Regions from separate parts of the Blautia sp. MSJ-36 genome, predicted to be linked through region 2. Evidence: riboswitches for the same ligand, from Rfam matches in the RefSeq annotation. Region 2 holds a riboswitch; each other region holds the start of a gene.
The links. A riboswitch is a leader RNA that binds a small molecule or an ion and turns the genes downstream of it on or off. The one in region 2 is predicted to bind cobalamin.

Region 1: another riboswitch for cobalamin. It lies ahead of KQI39_RS04540 (cysteine-rich small domain-containing protein); the one in region 2 lies ahead of KQI39_RS05160 (ABC transporter substrate-binding protein).
Region 3: another riboswitch for cobalamin. It lies ahead of KQI39_RS04605 (sirohydrochlorin cobaltochelatase); the one in region 2 lies ahead of KQI39_RS05160 (ABC transporter substrate-binding protein).
Region 4: another riboswitch for cobalamin. It lies ahead of nikB (nickel ABC transporter permease); the one in region 2 lies ahead of KQI39_RS05160 (ABC transporter substrate-binding protein).

What each region holds. Positions count from the first base shown of each region.
Region 1 covers NZ_JAHLPQ010000004.1:47,122-50,291, reverse strand. The annotation lists gene KQI39_RS04545 (C40 family peptidase) at 1-905, shown strand, start outside; cobalamin riboswitch at 1,071-1,271, shown strand; gene KQI39_RS04540 (cysteine-rich small domain-containing protein) at 1,538-1,843, shown strand; gene KQI39_RS04535 (phosphatase) at 1,929-2,642, opposite strand; gene KQI39_RS04530 (glycyl radical protein) at 2,995-3,170, shown strand, end outside.
Region 2 covers NZ_JAHLPQ010000004.1:181,307-184,476, forward strand. The annotation lists gene KQI39_RS05155 (FecCD family ABC transporter permease) at 1-614, opposite strand, end outside; gene KQI39_RS05160 (ABC transporter substrate-binding protein) at 719-1,813, opposite strand; cobalamin riboswitch at 1,920-2,209, opposite strand; gene pcrA (DNA helicase PcrA) at 2,311-3,170, opposite strand, start outside.
Region 3 covers NZ_JAHLPQ010000004.1:63,070-66,239, reverse strand. The annotation lists gene KQI39_RS04610 (NAD(P)/FAD-dependent oxidoreductase) at 1-581, shown strand, start outside; cobalamin riboswitch at 855-1,029, shown strand; gene KQI39_RS04605 (sirohydrochlorin cobaltochelatase) at 1,186-2,490, shown strand; gene KQI39_RS04600 (hypothetical protein) at 2,612-3,170, shown strand, end outside.
Region 4 covers NZ_JAHLPQ010000001.1:308,237-311,406, reverse strand. The annotation lists gene nikC (nickel transporter permease) at 1-317, opposite strand, end outside; gene nikB (nickel ABC transporter permease) at 318-1,256, opposite strand; cobalamin riboswitch at 1,446-1,635, opposite strand; gene KQI39_RS01435 (M14 family metallopeptidase) at 1,924-2,883, opposite strand; gene hisIE (bifunctional phosphoribosyl-AMP cyclohydrolase/phosphoribosyl-ATP diphosphatase HisIE) at 2,978-3,170, opposite strand, start outside.

The DNA.
Region 1 (3,170 bases), 130 kb from region 2:
AGCAGGAATATGAGGCAGAATCCCAGAACCTTCAGGCACAGCTGGATGAGAAGCGTGCAACATCCGCAGATTATGACAATGAAATTGCTTATGCACAGCAGCAGGCTACAGACTATGCGAACCTTCTTGCAGAGCAGACTGCAGAGCTTCAGAGATTAGAGGCTGAGCGTATCGCCGCAGAAGAGGAAGCAAGACGTCAGGCGGAGGCTGAGGCAGCAGCAAGAGCACAGGCAGAAGCAGAAGAGGAAGCAAGACGCCAGGCAGAAGCGGAAGCAGCGCAGCAGGATGAAGCAGATGAGAGTGAAGACGTTCAGTATGACGAGGACGGTGACGTAATCGAGAATACGGACGAAGATACTGCAGAGGACGATACAGAGTATGTAGATGATACATATGATGAGAATGGTGACGTTCAGTATGATGAGGACGGAAATGTAATTTCCGATGACCAGTCCGGATATACAGACACTACAGAAGATAATACAGACGCAAACTATGATGACAGCAGCGATGCTTCTGAGGATACCTCTTCTGACAGCGGAAGTTCTTCTTCCTACAGTGGTTCCGGTTCTTCTGTTGTAGATTATGCCACACAGTTTGTTGGAAATCCGTATGTATGGGGCGGAACAAGCCTTACCAACGGTGCAGACTGCTCCGGTTTTGTACAGAGTGTATATGCTAACTTTGGTGTAAGCCTTCCGAGAACTTCCTATGAGCAGCAGAACGCAGGTACTGAGGTATCTTATGCAGATGCTCAGCCAGGAGATCTGATCTGTTACGGTGGACATGTGGCTATTTATATGGGCAATGGACAGATTGTACATGCATCCAATTCCCAGGATGGTATTAAGATCAGTAACGATGCGACATACAGAACGATTGTTTCTGTAAGACGTCTTGTATAATCACGAACCATATAAAATTCATTAAGATGAAGATATTGAACAGCCTGGCGGTATATTCCGTCAGGCTGTTTCTTATAAGGAAACAGTGTATTTATATCAGAAAAATCTGAAATGGTATTGACATATAATTAACAGGGTGTTATTATAATGCCAGTATAATTCCATATTGAACATAGCAAGTGCTGAGGGCATCTGACAGTCGTTGATTATCAGAAGCCAGCAGAAAAGGGAATCAGGTGTGAAACCTGAGCGATCCGGTCACTGTAACGGAGGAGCGAATCTCACAGTCCATTGTACTTAGGTATGAGAAGGAGAGACAAGCCATGATCCCGGAGCCAGGAAACCTGCTTGTTATGGCGAGGTTAAACTTCCGTGTAAAGTGTAACAACCATTTCAGGGACTCCGCACCCCTGGGACGTTGTCTACTTTTTTACGAGAGTAGGCATTTTTTTATGGAATGCGCCTGTTCATATGAATTATACATGATTAAATGGCAGGCGATACTACTCCGGATACATTCGTTCCCTCCGCGCACTCATGAACGGATTATATTTCTACCCCGGGGTGGCATCGCTACCTCTTTTTTTATGGGAAAATTAAGAGGATATATGATCCGGGAGGAGATAAGAATCATGGAGAAACCATATTGGGAAGGAAAAGAGTATTCCTATTTCAGTCACAAAAAATGCGAGTATTTTCCATGCCATAAAGGAGCAGATCCGGAGAATTTTAACTGCCTGTTCTGTTATTGTCCGTTGTATGCACTGGGAGATAAATGCGGCGGTAATTTTCACTTCACAGAAAGTGGGATCAAGGACTGTACGGCGTGTAAACTTCCTCACAGAAGAGAAAATTATGGATATATCACAGGGAAGTACCAGGAACTTGCGGATATGATAAGAAAACAGAGAGAAAATTCTCAGACAGATGAGAAGTGATAATAGAGAATAGAATATAACCCGAAATAATAAGCCAGCTCTGACACATGGTGACATGTGAGAGCTGGCTTTTTACTTTATCGGGTCATCTGGTCTGCAGGAATACTTTCAACCTTGGAAGCTGGTTGTTCAGGATCAGCTGTTCCGGGAACATGGCCTGATGAACAAACTCAGCGGCATAGGTAAAATCGCCGATGTGTTCCGGGCCGTGGCTGTCGCTGGAGAGAAGCAGTGGCAGATCGTATTTTCGGCAGCAGCGAAGGATTTCGAAACAGTTTTCTCTTGTGTCACCACGATAGCCATAAGGCGCAAGAGAAGCTTCGTTGATCTCAAAGATCGTTCCGGTTTCTTTGGCGGTTCGGGCAAGAACTTCATAATTCACCGGATAGTGTGTGTTGTCACTGTGTCCGAGAATTTTGACACAAGGATTTTTCATAACATTGATAAAGGCTTCGGTGTTTTCGTCCCTGGTGCCGGGGTGGTAGTTCCAGGAATGCATGCTGGCAATGGCGTAATCAAGTTTACATAATAATTCCTGATCCAGATCTACACTTCCGTTCCGATCCAGAATATTCAGTTCAATCCCATAGAGCAGGTCTACGCCGAAATGTTTTTTCGGAGAATAGGTAAGACTTCGGAAGTAGGAGGAAGTTCCGGCTGCCAGAGTTCCGGGACCGTGATCGGTGATTCCGAGAAGACGGAGGCCTTTTTCTGCGGCTGCACGTGCCATGTTGGTGATGGTACATTCCGTGCCGTGACCGCTGGCGATGGAATGGGTATGCATATCAGAAAGATACATAAAAATACACCTCTTTTGCTGTTTGGGAACATGTGACGGAGCGGAATACAAATGTCCGCTGTACATATTTTTTGTGAAAAATAAAGGAATTCCCATATAAATTCAAGTATGACAGAGCAGAAAAACAAAGTCAATAGAGAAAAACATAAAAACACGAAAAACAAATAAAACCAACGGGGCTTGCCCTATAAAAACCACAAAAACAGCAAGAAACACATGTTGGATTTCGTTGACATCAAAGAGGGGGTAAGGTATAATAAAATTACATGAGCACATAGCCGGAAAGAAGCGGTTCTGGAAGCGGGAAGGCGGACAGATCACCAGAAACAACCGGTTATGAGAAAGGAGAATCATGGAGAAATTTCATATAGCAGATATCCCGAAAACAGACAGGATCACACATCTTGTGGATAATCTTTATGCAAAGATGCCGGTGATCGAATCTGCCAGAGCCAAGCTGGTCACAGAGTCCTATAAGCAGACCGAAGACGAGCCGATCATCACCCGCAGAGCCAAGGCATTTGCCCA
Region 2 (3,170 bases):
GTCCAGAAAACAGCCACGCACATCAGCGTGACCGGAAGCATTACACCCACTCTGATCCAGCTTGCTCCGGCAAGACTTCCCATGCTCCACTTCATAACTTCTGTTGCCGCATTTTTGTCATTGGTAATATAAATGACAAAATTGGAAAAAGCAGAACAGACTGCGCTGACCGCCATTCCCGCAAGGATCAGTTTTGCGGAAGTTGCCTTTCCACCCATGTTTGCAATGGCGATCACCGCAAAAGAAGTGATCATCGCGCCAATGAAAGCTGTGATTCCCACAGAGTTTCCGCCAAGAAAGCTTCCGATTCCAAGCATGATGGCCAGTGTGGCACCCAGAGATGCACCAGATGAGATACCCAGCACATACGGGTCTGCCAGCGGGTTCTGCACGATAGCCTGCATCACCACGCCGCACACGGAAAGAGCCATTCCAACTGCCAGAGCCAGAAGGACTCTAGGCAGCCGGATCAGCCACACAACATCATGAACTGCGCCTTCCGCATAGGCGGACAGACTTTTTATATGAAACAATTTATAAGCGATAACGCCGTATACATCCTTCAGTGACAGATCCGCATTTCCAAAAGTGATGGCTGCAAGTATGGAAAAAATAAGGAATCCTGCAAGTCAGATGAGAACTGCCACATACATGGATGTTCTGAGCACCTTATCTTTTTTTCTCTGTGAAGCTGTTTCTTTCACTGCATTTTCTCCGATCAGTCAAGATTTACGTCCGGATATAATCCCTTTGCAAAAGTTTCGATTCCGTCCTGGGTACGTGTTGCACTTGCATACATCTCACTGAGCATGATCGGGTAAACACGTCCGTTCTTTACTGCGTCAAGGCTCTTCAGGGACTCATCATCCTGGATCACTGCAAGCTGGCTGTTCTTAACAGTTTCCGGATCATCTCCTGCATATGGCATGTAAACCACAAAGATCACGTCAGGGTTGGCTGCGATGATATCCTCTTTTCCAACGGTGGAAGCATCCGGGTTTGCAAGAGTTGCGCCTAACTGTGTTACCATATCTCCGCCAAGGCTCTTTACGCCATAGTTTGTGATGTCATCTCCAAGAGGCTCCAATACCATTACGCTTGGTTTGTCTTTTACATCTGCAGTTGCAGTAAGAGTTTTGTCGATCACTGCTTTTGCATCATCAACGATAGCCTGTGCTTTGTCCTGTACATCGAAGATCTTTCCGATATTTAAGATATCTGTGAATTCATTTTCCAGTGTTCTGGCGCCGTCCGGACGAGTATTGGTGTTGTAGTAGGTGTTGCAGCCTTTGTCGATCCAGTCTGTTACATTTCCCAGATTCTCATCAGAGAAAAGAGAGCTCCAGGATAAGATCATGTCCGGCTCCAGCATTGTTACAGTTTCAAGGGATGGGGTAAATTCGTCAAGATAATTTGTTTTTGAGAATGCTTCTTTGAGATCTTCCGGAACTTCATTATCAAGACCTGCGGTAGCTACCAGGTGGTCTTCCAGACCAAGTGCGAGCATAGTCTCAATGCTTCCCTGATATACAGCAAGGACTTTTTCCGGTGCTTTTTCATAAGTGGTTTCGATTTCGTTTCCATCGTAATCATAGGTTGTGATGGTCAGAGGATATTCTGTCTTGGTTGCCTCTGCGGAAGAATCTTCGGTGTCTGCAGACTCTGTACTGTCTTCTGCTGCCGGCTGGTTGTCTTCCTTGATGGTCTCGGAGTCTGCTCTCTCTGCGGCATAAACAGCCGGAGCTGCTGATACGGTCATTGCCGCTGCCATTACCATTGCCATGATTCTTGTGGATACATACTTGTTTTTCATTTCATTTCCTCTCTTTTCGCCTGTTTTATCTCCTGTTGCCTATGGGTAACCGAAAAGATGGGGCTTCATAAAATCTGCACGGAACACTTTGTACGGAAGCTCCCACTTACATACTGTCAAGCAGGTTTCCTGACTTACAGACTCAGAAAAAACTCCGCAAAATAAAAACTGATACACCATTCATCTTTTAGCCGATCATGAATGATGTATCAGAATTTTCTCCAGAATCTCTCTGACATCGGGATTTCGCCTTCTCACATGAGTTTCTGCAATGGCATGTGAAATCCCTTCTTCTGTATACAGTGGCCGCAACCGCTCAGGCTTTTTACCCGATTCCCTCTCACAGTATCCGGCAGCATATGTGCCGGTGATACTGTTCACTTCACAGCAATTCAATTACGCTGATACTGATTCTAACATACCGGTTTTCCAATTACAACCTTGAGGCCGGATTTTTACAGTTTTTTGCAGAAATAGTCTGCCCGGAGAGATCCCTCTCAGATCTTTTTCAGCTTGGCAAAACCGGCGAACATTTTTTTCACGCCGACTTTGTCAAAGTCTACCGTCACTTCGTAGTCTCTGCCGCCGTCTGCGATATTTTTTACGATACCGACTCCGAATTTCACATGACGGACCGTGTCTCCCTCACCATAGTCCAGGCTGTCCGCCTTCTTCACTGTGAAATCTTTTTTCTGCAGGGTGCTCTTTGCCTGGAAATTCATTTTCATCTGGGCATAGGCGCTTTTCGGAGATACGATATCATCTACTCTGGGCTTTTTCTCCTGAATGGTATGTCCAAGATCTACCAGCTCCCGTGGAACCTCCCTTACAAAACGTGACACACGGTTATACTGAGTCTCCCCACGGATCATCCGCTGTTTTGCACAGGTTAAGGTCAGTTCCTTCATGGCACGGGTGATCCCCACATAACAGAGCCTTCGCTCCTCCTCGATATCCGACGGATCACCGGACCAGATGGAAGCATATCCCGGAAAAACACCGTCCTCCATTCCCACGATAAATACATTTGGGAACTCCAGTCCCTTGGCACTGTGAAGAGTCATCAGCAGCACATAATCCTGATCCGGATCAACAGAATCGATATCTGCCACCAGTGCGATCTCCTCCAGAAATGCAGAAAGTGTTGCCGGCTGTCCGGCCTCCTCCATGGCTTCCTGGAAGGATTCTGTCTTGGAGATCAGCTCATCGATATTTTCGATCCTCGCCTGGGCCTCCTCCGTTTTCTCTGCCTCCAGTTCCTTCACATAACCGGTAAGCTCAATGACCTCTTCCAGGGTTTCACGGACTGTATAGGCCTCTGCCTTACTTTTCAGTCCCTGGATAAAGGATACAAAAT
Region 3 (3,170 bases), 120 kb from region 2:
CGAGAGGTGTTGTTGTTAATGAGAACACCAACGGAATCATCACAGTAAACGGCCACAGCTATGAAGATCCTGCAAAACACACCAACAATACAAACTTCGCCCTTCTGGTATCCAAACATTTCTCAGAGCCGTTCCATGACAGCAACGGATACGGTGAGAGCATCGCAAGACTTTCCAATATGCTTGGCGGTGGTGTTATGGTACAGCGTTTCGGAGATCTGATCCGCGGAAGACGAAGCACAAAAGCACGTATTGAGGAGAGCTTCGTAACACCGACTCTTTCCGCAACACCGGGAGACTTAAGCCTTGTTATGCCGAAGCGTATCCTGGACGGTATCATCGAGATGATCTATGCCCTGGATAAGATCGCACCGGGAACAGCAGATGACGATACTCTGCTTTATGGTGTGGAGGTTAAATTCTACAACATGGAAGTTGAGATCGATGAGAATCTGGAAACCTGCCACAAAGGACTCTTTGTTATCGGAGACTGCAGCGGTGTGACACATTCTCTTTCCCATGCATCTGCCAGCGGAATCTATGTAGCCAGATACCTGGAGCAGGAGTACTTCAATAAATAATATGATCGGCCCTTTTCTGCTGTCACAGTGATGGCGGAGAAGGGCTGCTTTTTATGTAGCAGGAAATCTCTATGCTATTGTAGGAAATCATTATGCTATAAATAAAAAACATAAATCATATAAAATCATGAAAAATATGCATGAATATTAAAATAAGTATGCTGAAAATAACTGACAGATACAGGGAGAAAACCCTGTATCGTCCGACAGCAATCTTGACAATTTTGTGATTTTGTGGTAAAAAATAGATAACCAGGTAAAATCGAATATGTACAAATGTTATAGCAATAAGGTTACATCCAGTCGGATGTGCAAAAGAGAATCCGGTGAGAATCCGGAACGATACCGTCACTGTGAACGGGGAGCTGTTTTCGAAACCACTGGGAAACCGGGAAGGGAAAGCAGCGTGGAACCAAGTCAGGAGAACTGCCTTATTGTGAGATCCAGGATTCGCGGTCTACGAATCTGTATTCTCAATAACAATACAGAACTTCTTTTTATGTGTATTGCGAGAGAATCGTGTGTGAGCAGGCGGCCGCAGAAAGCAGCCGTTTTTTTGTACATATCAGTATTCTGGAAATACATGAAAAGAGGACGATAAGAAATGAAAAGAAAAACAATGTTAGCTCTGATGCTCGCAGTTTCCATGACATGCTCTATGGGTGCAGCTACAACAGCAATGGCAGCAGATGATTCCGCTACAGAAGAGAGCGCAGATGAGAGTACTGAGGCAGCTGATACCACAGAGGCTTCTGATGAAGACCAGAAAGCAGCTGACAATGTAGCAGCTCTGATCGACAAGATCTATGTACAGGAAAGAAACGACACAACAGATGAGGACTGCAAGGCAGCCAAAGAAGCATGGGATGCTCTGACAGACGCTCAGAAAGAACTGGTAGAGGGTGAGAATGCAGATCCGGATTATTTCGGACGTGACACAGGAGATGCTTCCAAGGACGATCCGCGTAACCAGGATGAGATCGGTGAGAATGAACTTCTTGTTGTAAGCTTTGGTACTTCCTTCAATGACAGCCGTGCAGAGGATGTCAAAGGAATCGAGGATGCTCTTGCAGAAGCTTATCCGGACTGGTCTGTAAGAAGAGCATTTACAGCACAGATCATCATCAACCATGTAGAGGCAAGAGATGATGAAGTGATCGATAACATGCAGCAGGCACTTGACCGTGCAGTAGCAAACGGTGTTAAGAACCTGGTTGTACAGCCTACACATCTGATGCATGGCGCTGAGTACGATGAGATGACAGAAGCCATCAACGAGTATAAAGATAAATTTGAGTCTGTAGCTATCGCAGAGCCAATGCTTGGTGAGGTTGGAGACGATGCAACAGTGATCAACGACGACAAGAAAGCCGTTGCTCAGGCAATCACAGATGAGGCTTGCAAAGAAGCAGGATTTGACAGCATGGATGCAGCAGCTGAGGCTGGTACAGCATTCGTATTCATGGGACATGGAACATCCCATACAGCTAACATTACATACGATCAGATGCAGACACAGATGGAAAACCTTGGATTCAAGAACGCATTCATCGGTACTGTAGAGGGTAAGCCGGAAGATACAGCCTGCGACAAGGTTATCGAGAAGGTAAAAGAAGCAGGATACAAGAACGTTGTTCTTCGTCCGCTGATGGTTGTTGCCGGAGACCATGCAAACAACGATATGGCCGGTGATGATGAGGATTCCTGGAAGAGCCAGTTTGTAGCATCCGGAGACTTCGAGAATGTTGATACACAGATCGCAGGTCTTGGACGTATCGAGGCTGTTGAGCAGCTTTATGTAGATCATACAAAAGCAGCTATTGATTCTCTGGGAAGCGCTGATGAGTCCGCAGATTCTGACGCAGCAGCAGATACAGAGGCTGATTCCGCTGAGGATTCCGCAGAATAATAAATATGAAACGATCTGAGTGATCTCAGATACCTATAAGAAATCCATGTAACTGCCCGGAAAGATCAGGAAGACTGTCTTCCGGGCAGATTGCTGTATCTATGGAAGGGAGAAGATTATTATGAAAAAACGTTATGTAAACTTAATCCTTGCAATGGTAAGTGCATCAGCTATGGTGCTTGGCTCTGTGCCTGCAATGGCTACAACAGATTCCGCAAAAACCGAATCTGCCAAAAACGATTCCAAAGAGGATGCAGAAGCTTCCAATGAGAAAGAGGCAGACGCAGCCAAGACAGATACCCTGGAAGATGGTGTTTATACAGCAGAGTTTGACACAGACAGCAGTATGTTCCATGTAAATGAGGCCAATGACAAAAAAGGCAAGCTTACGGTCAAAGATGGCAAGATGACCATCCATGTAAGCCTGGTTTCCAAGAAGATCGTAAATCTGTTTGCAGGAACTGCCGAAGATGCACAGAAGGACGGCGCCGAGATCATTGAGCCTACCACAGATACAGTAAAATACAGCGATGGTTATACAGAGGAAGTTTATGGATTTGATATTCCGGTACCGGCCATTGGTGAGGAATTCGATGTGGCTCTCCTGGGAGAAAAAGGCAAATGGTACGACCATAAAGTAAGTGTCAAAGATCCTGTAAAAACTGATGACACTGCTGAAG
Region 4 (3,170 bases), on a different contig from region 2:
ACAATACCGCCAAAATATCCGGCAATAACTCCTAAAAATGTACCGATCACAAAAATCACCGCAACCAGACATAAGGTCATGATCAGAGACGTTCTTGTTCCGAAAATAACACGGGAAAGAAGATCTCGCCCAAGTTTGTCTGTTCCAAATGGATGGGCGGAGCTCGGCTCCTGCAGTGATTCGGTCATAACTGCATCCAACGGATCATATGGGGAAAGCTGCGGTGCAAAGATCGCAACACCGATCACCACAAGACCTAGAATAAAGAAAAGAGTGAATTGTTTGTTTTCTTTGAATATTCGTAATACTTTTTTCAATTATCTATCCTCCTTAAGTCTTGGATCGAGATAAGTGTAGGATAGATCCACAAGCAGGTTGATGCACATGTACAGGATCGCGATCCAGAGTACATAGCCCTGTACAAGAGGATAGTCACGACAGGAAATTGCCTTTACTGCCATATTTCCCATTCCAGGCCAGTTGTAAATGATCTCTACAACTGCAGTACCTCCCAGAAGACTTCCAAGGGAAAGTCCCAGCAGTGTTACCAGCGGAAGCATTACATTAGGAAGAACGTGTTTCCAGAGAATGACGCTTTCCTTGATCCCACGCATTCTTGCACCTGTGACATAATCCTGGTGAAGCTCCTCCAGTACTGCACTTCTTACCTGTCTGGTATACTTTGCAGACATGGCAAGTGCAAGTGTCAGCGCCGGAAGGATCATGGATTTAAAATCTGTACTGCCTCCGGCAACATTGATCCAGCGAAGCTGAACACCAAAGATGCTGAGAAGGATCAGGCCCAGCCAGAAGCTTGGAACAGATACTCCCACAAAGGTAATTCCTCTTACAAAATAATCCGGGAATTTGTTCTGATATACAGCGGCCAGTATTCCAAGCGGTATGGAAATAATGACCATCATCAGAAGTGCCAGCAACGACATCCTCAGCGTCGGCCAGAAACAGGATACCAGTTTATCCGTTACCGGCATTTTGAAAGAATAGGACTGTCCCATATCTCCTGTTACAACACCTTTCAGCCAGGAACCATACTGTACAAGAAATGGCTGGTCAAGGCCGAGATCATGTCTTGTCTGTTCCAGAAGTTCCGGTGTTGGAAGATTACCACACTCTGTCAACATGATCTCCGCAGGATCACCAGGTGACAGGTAGGTCAGTCCAAATGTGAAAAAGCTGATTCCAAACAATACAATTATGATCTGGAGAAATCTTTTTCCTACTTGTTTCTTTGTCACGTTTTACTCCTTTCCTCATTTGATGTGATTTTTAGCATAGCCGTTTCAACTTATATAAGATAATAATAACTATAATGGGATTCTTTATATGCAGAAAATGCATGGAATTTCAGAAATACGCACGAAAAAAGCCCGTGACGAAATACGGGCACACACAAAAAAACATGCTTCCTATCTTCCGTAAGAATCATCTTAAAACAATTACAAGCAGGTCTCCTGACTCAGGCTCCTCACCCTCAGACACCTTCCCGGCCCTATTTCTCACGCACCCGGCCAGTGGTATTTTATCTGAGGATTCCCCATTACAGTGACGGGATCGTACCGGATTTACACCGGTTTCCCTATTAATCCTCTCGGAACTTGCAACGGCTGATGTAAAAATCAGCAAATGCTGTTAAATTACGGATTTATTGTATGATAAATCTATTGCTGTTGTCCATAGAAAAATGTTGTATTTTTAGAATATTTATCAATTTTGTCAAAGCTGTTTGAATTGTACATATACCCCGTTAGGTATTTAACAACTGAGTTTATCCGATTTGTCAAAAAAATACGGATTTTACGCGTTTATTTTTACAAATAGAACAACAAACGGTAAAATCCGGTTTTCTTATCGCTTCTATAGGAATTGAATAAAACAATTTTTGGTGGAAAAGCTCTGCGAATATCAGGTCAGCGTCTCTGTGATCGCTGCATAGGCGATCATCGGTCCGTCCTCAATAATATTCAGGCTGGCTGTCTGATAAAGTACAACTCCATTTTCTGTTGCAATGGATGTATAAAGCAGGTTTCCGTAGTAATCTCTCAGTTCACCCAGGTCTTCTCCTTTAAAGAAGTACTCTCCAGGCTTTTTGGATGGATACCAGCATCCGGTATATGGTGCATATTCATATACCACATTTTCCAGAAGCATCTGACGGTAATGTTTCAGTCCGTGACATTTCTTCCCCTGAAGATGAAACACAAGATGACGGACGTCTCTTTTGTCCTGTTCCACTTCCTCCCAGGTCCAGTAACTGTGTCCGCCCCTCTCGATGAGAATACTTGGAATTCCAAGAGAAGAGGCATAATTATAGGCACCACCTGTAGCAGTTGTAGAGCGGACCACATATTTGACACCGATATGTCTTGCCATATGTAAGGACTTCTCTGCCGTCTCTTCATCTACAACCCCTACATAATAAACATATGGATGAAGCTGCTCATATCCGTCTCCGCTGTGCAGATCAATATAATAATCCGTTATGGAAAAAAGTTTCGTCACCATGGTATAGGCAATGCGGTCTGCAGCTGTCCCCTCAGGATCTCCCGGGAAAACACGGTTCAGATTCTTACCATCTTCATAGACCATACTCATGGTACGATGTTCAAATCCACTGACATTGACCAGCGGAATGATGATCACATTTCCCTTCAGTTCCTCCGGCTGAAATTCTTTCGCAAGTTCCATCGCCGCCTGTATTCCTACATACTCGGCGCTGTGTACTCCTGCTGTGATCAGGATCGTCGGTCCGTCTTCCACCCCGCAGATCACAGTCGCCGGCATCGCCATGCCGCATCCTGTGATCTCAATCTTACCTTGTGCTTTTTCTCCTTTTTCGATCACCCAGTCATCAATTTTGATCATTGGCTGTTTCCCTTTCCCTTTTTCTTATATTTCCGCACTTTGTTCCGATAAGTATACCATGCCTAACCAAAATTGTATATGTCTTTTTTTAATTCTATCTTTTTGCCAGTTCTCTGGTGATCTCTTCCCAGCTGACACCTTTTTCCACCATCAGTACCATCATGTGATAGAGAAAATCTGAGATCTCATACTTGATCTCTTCTTTATCCGGATTTTTGGCGGCAATAACGATCTCTGTACATTCTTCACCGACTTTTTTCAGGATCTTGTCAATTCCCTTATCAAAA